Linked DNA regions of Hahella sp. HNIBRBA332. The main gene of each other region encodes a partner of the protein of the gene in region 2 in a complex. Links are inferred from orthologs where the notes say so. Each region holds a gene or a part of one and is shown on either strand. Other genes may lie near its edges.

Region 1 (2,860 bases), 3.2 Mb from region 2 along the record:
GTAGGGAGACACGACTTCATAACCGTCCATGCAGGCTTGCATGGCGCAGATCGGATCGATTTCGCTGATCTTGACGATCATACCTTCTTGACGCAGCGACGCTGCGGAGCCCTTGCCCACATCGCCGTAGCCGATGACCAGCGCTTTTTTGCCTGCCAACAGGTGGTCGGTGGCGCGTTTGATCGCGTCATTCAGTGAGTGACGGCAACCGTATTTGTTGTCGTTCTTGCTCTTGGTGACGGAGTCATTGACGTTGACTGCAGGCACTTTCAGCTCGCCTTTCTTCATCATGTCGAGCAGACGGTGAACGCCAGTGGTGGTTTCTTCGGAAATGCCGTGAATGTGGTCCAGCATTTGCGGGTATTCATTGTGCAGAATCTCTGTCAGGTCGCCGCCGTCATCCAACACCATGTTGGCGTTCCAGGGCTGTCCGTCTTTAGTGATAGTCTGCTTGATGCACCAGACGTACTCTTCTTCAGTTTCTCCTTTCCAGGCGAATACGGGAATGCCCGCCGCCGCGATCGCCGCCGCTGCGTGATCCTGAGTGGAGAAAATGTTACAGGAGGACCAGCGCACCTCTGCGCCCAACGCCACCAGGGTTTCGATCAACACCGCAGTCTGGATGGTCATGTGAATGCATCCCAGGATGCGGGCGCCGGCCAGGGGCTGTTGCGCGCGGTATTTTTCACGCAGCGTCATCAGCGCAGGCATTTCGCCTTCGGCGATGTCGATTTCTTTACGTCCCCATGCCGCCAGGCTGATGTCCTTGACCTTGTAGTCGCTGAAGTTATCTACAGATTGTAACTGAGCCATGTTTGGTGTCCTATTGCTGATCCTAATGAGGGGGGGCGGGGCGAACCCGCCGGAAGTCTCGGTCTGTTGCAAAAAGAGCCTCAGGGGAGGCTCTTTGCTATGGGAATCAGATACCGGCTGCGGCGCGCAGTGCGTCGGCTTTGTCGGTTCTTTCCCAGCTGAAGCTGTCGCCGGTGCGGCCGAAGTGTCCGTAAGACGCAGTCGGACGATAGATCGGACGTTTCAGATCCAGCATTTCGATCAGGCCGCGCGGACGCAGATCGAAGTGCTCGCGCACCAAGCTGGCGATTTTGTCGTCGCTGATTTTGCCGGTGCCGAACGTGTTCACGGAAATAGAGGTGGGCTCCGATACGCCGATAGCGTAGGACACCTGAATTTCACACTTGGCCGCCAGACCGGAAGCGACGATATTTTTGGCTACGTAGCGGCCGGCGTAGGCTGCGGAACGGTCAACCTTGGATGGATCCTTACCGGAGAACGCGCCGCCCCCGTGACGGGCCATGCCGCCGTAGGTGTCGACGATGATCTTACGACCGGTCAGACCGCAATCGCCCACTGGGCCGCCGATGATGAACTGGCCAGTTGGGTTGATGTGGTATTGAGTGTCGCTGTGCAGCCATTCTTCCGGCAACACGTGCTTGATGATCTCTTCCATCACCGCTTCGCGGATGTCGGATTGCTTCACGTCAGGAGTATGCTGAGTGGACAGCACCACCGCTTCAACCGCTACCGGCTTGCCGTTTTCGTAACGCAGGGTCACCTGGCTCTTGGCGTCTGGACGCAACCAGGGCAGGATGCTGTTCTTGCGCAGGTAAGCCTGTCTTTCCACCAGACGGTGGGAGTAATAAATAGGAGCGGGCATCAGCACGTCAGTTTCATTGGTCGCGTAACCGAACATCAACCCCTGGTCCCCGGCGCCCAAATCTTTTTCGCTGGCTTCGTCCACGCCCATGGCGATGTCGCCAGATTGCTTGCCGATGGCGTTCAGTACTGCGCAGGACGCGCCGTCAAAGCCAACGTCTGAGCTGTTGTAACCGATATCCAGAATGACGCCGCGGACGATGTCTTCCAAGTCCACGTAAGTGTTGGTGCGCACTTCGCCGGCGATAACCGCCATGCCCGTCTTCACTAAAGTTTCAACCGCCACTCGCGCGTTCGGATCATCTTTAATGATGGCGTCAAGGATAGCGTCAGAAATCTGATCCGCCATCTTGTCCGGATGGCCCTCAGATACTGACTCGGAAGTAAAAATGGAATATTCGCTCATCGCATGCGTCCTTATGGTTAAAGATTACAATGACTGGGGTGGGTTGATGTTGCGGAACCTTCGGACTGACATGCGGTTGCGTCGGTCAACGTTCGGCTCCCGTTCTTGGGCAATAAAAATTGGCGCACCTGGATCTGAAACCCATTGCGCACGCCTATATAAATGCTTTCGCCTTCCGCCAGGCCCGACTGCGCTCCCCAACGGGAAATTTCAGTGCTGTCGAAGCCCAGCCACAAATCGCCGCAGGACTCTCTGGCCCAGGACTGATCGTGGCGGCTCAAGTCGCTCAAAATCAACATGCCGCCTGGACGCAACAAGGCCGCGCAATCGCGAATCATGTCCGCCGGCGACGCCACATGGTGCAACACCATGTTCATCACAATCACATCAACGCTGACGCCCTGTTCGAGGGCGCTGCGCGTATCTCCTACGATAAAGCGCACGTTTGACAATTGTCGGGCGTCCGCAAAATCGCGTGCTTTTTGCAACATTTCCTCGGAGTTATCCAAGGCGATGACGGCGTTCGCCATCTGCGACAGATCTTCCAGAAAGGCGCCTTCGCCAGGGCCGATTTCCAGAAGCGTGCTGACCTTCTCACCGGCCAACTGCTGTTGCAACATATCCCGCACAGGCGTGGCGTATAACGGATATTCCGCTATCAACTCCTGGTGCGCCTGGAAATGCTCGGCGTACCGGGAGAAAAACGCCTGACTTTGCTGCGCGCGTTGCTCTCCTACATTACCAATACGGTCGCGGGTATCCGTGGTCAACGGCAACAGG
Region 2 (3,020 bases):
AAATCCAGAGAACCATCAGCAAGCACCCGGACTTGATCAAATCCATCCAGTGCGGCTTTGGCGTCAATATCGATTTTGTTGGCGCGAAAGTTCAGCGCCAGAGCGTCGCCCATCAGTAGCAGGCCGGATGGATACACATCCCAATCCAGCACGCCAGTGGCCCAAGAATGAGAAATCAGTGCTTTGCCTTCCCAAAGCGTGCCCTGCAGCTTCTGCACCCGCACGGGAAGTTGGTTGGCGGGACCCCCAGCCTGACGCCACACAAACTCCACAGGCACGAGTAATACTAACCCCGCCAGATAGGTCAGGCCGCCAATAATAACCAATCCTACAATTTTTTTTATCACTTCTTTGGCCTACAACCTTCCCAATCAACCACTGAGCATATGCATACGCGCAATGGACTACATTCTAATTGTTGAACCGACAAACCCTACTACGCCAAGCCTCGGCGGCCATTGTCTCTGGCCGGGCTCCGCCTCCGGGAGGTTTAAGACAACTGTCGCGAACAGCAGAATTCTTTTATCTTCGCCTCAAAACACAGGCTATAAATTCTTACATGGTAACAAAAGCATAGCAGTGTTTTCTAAAGAATATTTGCAACATTGGCAACGTGTTTGAGGTTAAACATTCTTAATAGACCCCACCACCCGCTTCAGGCTCTTCGCGCCATAAAAAAACCCGGCCGAAGCCGGGTTTTTTCCGCGGGAGCGTTATGAGGGGATGATTACATCATGCCGCCCATGCCGCCCATTCCTCCCATGCCGCCCATGTCTGGCATGCCGCCTTTCTTGTCGTCTTCAGGCAGGTCAGAAACCATACACTCGGTAGTGATCATCAGACCAGCGATAGACGCAGCGGACTGCAGTGCGGTGCGGGTAACTTTCGCAGGATCCAGAATACCCATTTCCAGCATGTCGCCGTATACTTCAGTACCGGCATTGTAGCCGAATGCGCCTTCGCCCTGACGGACTTTGTCCACAACTACGGAAGGCTCGCCGCCAGCGTTAGCGACGATCTGACGCAGAGGGGCTTCCATCGCGCGACGCAGCAGGTTGATGCCTACGTCCTGATCAGCGTTGTCACCGGTCAGGTCAGAAACGGCCTGCAGTGCGCGCACCAGCGCTACGCCACCGCCAGGCACCACGCCTTCCTCAACCGCAGCGCGGGTGGAGTGCAGCGCGTCTTCAACGCGGGCTTTCTTCTCTTTCATTTCCACTTCAGTCGCTGCGCCAACTTTGATAACGGCTACGCCGCCAGCCAGTTTGGCAACACGCTCTTGCAGCTTCTCACGGTCGTAATCGGAAGAAGTTTCTTCGACTTGACGACGGATTTGCGCAACGCGCGCTTCGATGTCGCTCTTAGCGCCAGCGCCGTCAATGATAGTGGTGTTTTCTTTAGTGACGACAACACGCTTAGCGGTGCCCAGGTCATCCAGAGTAGCGCCTTCCAGGTTCAGGCCAACTTCTTCGGAGATGACGGTGCCGCCAGTCAGGATAGCGATATCCTGCAGCATTTCCTTACGACGGTCGCCGAAGCCAGGCGCTTTAACCGCCGCCACTTTCACGATGCCGCGCATGTTGTTGACAACCAGAGTCGCCAGCGCTTCGCCTTCCAGATCTTCAGAGATCACCAGCAGAGGCTTGGAAGACTTGGCGACAGCTTCCAGCACAGGCAGCATTTCGCGGATGTTGGAGATTTTCTTGTCAACCAGCAGGATGAAAGGATCTTCCAGTTCAGCGCTCATGCTGTCTTGGTTGTTTACGAAGTAGGCGGACAGGTAGCCACGGTCGAATTGCATACCTTCAACCACGTCCAGCTCGTCTTCCAGACCACTGCCTTCTTCAACAGTGATAACGCCTTCCTTACCAACTTTTTCCATGGCTTCAGCAATGATGTTGCCGATGCGCTCGTCGCTGTTGGCGGAGATGGTGCCAACCTGGGCGATGGACTTGGAGTCTTCGCAAGGACGGGAGATATTCTTGATTTCTTTGACCGCAGCGATAACTGCTTTGTCGATGCCGCGCTTCAGGTCCATTGGGTTCATACCCGCTGCAACGGACTTCAGACCTTCGTTCAGGATCGCCTGAGCCAGTACAGTTGCAGTAGTGGTGCCATCGCCCGCTTCATCGTTGGTTTTGGAAGCAACTTCCTTAACCATTTGCGCGCCCATGTTTTCGAACTTGTCTTTCAGTTCGATTTCTTTAGCTACGGACACACCGTCTTTGGTGACAGTAGGCGCGCCGAAGGACTTGTCCAGAACCACGTTGCGGCCTTTCGGGCCCAAAGTGACTTTAACTGCGTCGGCTAAGGTGTTAACGCCCGCCACCATGCGCTTACGCGCGGAATCGCCAAATTTAACGTCTTTAGCTGCCATAACAAAATCCCATTACTTGTTAGTTGATGACAAAAGTCTTTAGTTTCGGAGTGTTAGCCTTCGATAACGCCGAAGATGTCGCTTTCGCTCATGATCAACAGCTCTTCGCCATCAATCTTAACGGTGCTGCCGGCATACTGGCCGAATACCACCTTGTCACCGACTTTGACCGCCAACGGACGGACATCGCCATTATCCAGAATACGGCCTTCGCCCACAGCCAGAACTTCACCCTGTGAAGGCTTTTCTGCCGCATTGCCGGGCAGTACGATACCACCGGCAGTTTTGGTTTCTTCTTCCTTACGGCGCACGACAACACGTTCGTGTAACGGACGAATTTTCATTTCGCTTTTTCTCCCAGTTAGAACATTTAACTAGCTGACTTTTTGGTTTTAAACAGCAGCCGGACATCCGGGTTGGACCAAGAACGCCGAGTGCTTAAATTGTGGAGGTTTAAATGGGGCCCGGGGCGAGGATTTCAACACCCCGGCTATAATTTTTTTAAATTTTTTTCCTAGTCCTCTCGGGTGTACTCGCCTTCAATTACCTTATCCCCGCCAGCGCCTTGGCGTGGGCCGCCGGAAGGTCCTTCGCGGAAGGGAGCGTCACGCTCTGAGGACGTAGAATAGGTCGTCTGGCTATA

What was found. Proteins that work in one complex are often made in the same cells at the same time.
Region 1: the proteins of groL (region 2) and metK are in contact, whole or in part, in a cryo-EM structure (PDB 8P4O), measured with the Escherichia coli proteins. The link is inferred for Hahella sp. HNIBRBA332 from one-to-one orthologs.

What each region holds. Positions count from the first base shown.
Region 1 is NZ_CP132203.1:4,219,871-4,222,730, reverse strand. What follows is about bases 1-2,785. They hold metK (methionine adenosyltransferase), read right to left. Parts: upstream 2,081-2,785; coding sequence 920-2,080; downstream 1-919. Other genes in these bases: O5O45_RS18575 (ArsR/SmtB family transcription factor), read right to left, coding at 2,098-2,785; ahcY (adenosylhomocysteinase), read right to left, coding at 1-813. Also shown: more of O5O45_RS18575, read right to left, coding at 2,786-2,860. UniProt on the Escherichia coli protein: Catalyzes the formation of S-adenosylmethionine (AdoMet) from methionine and ATP.
Region 2 is NZ_CP132203.1:974,523-977,542, reverse strand. Bases 53-2,997 are described here. They hold groL (chaperonin GroEL), read right to left. Parts: upstream 2,378-2,997; coding sequence 728-2,377; downstream 53-727. Other genes in these bases: O5O45_RS04555 (FxsA family protein), read right to left, coding at 2,892-2,997; groES (co-chaperone GroES), read right to left, coding at 2,431-2,721; gspN (type II secretion system protein N), read right to left, coding at 53-347. Outside these bases: more of gspN, read right to left, coding at 1-52; more of O5O45_RS04555, read right to left, coding at 2,998-3,020.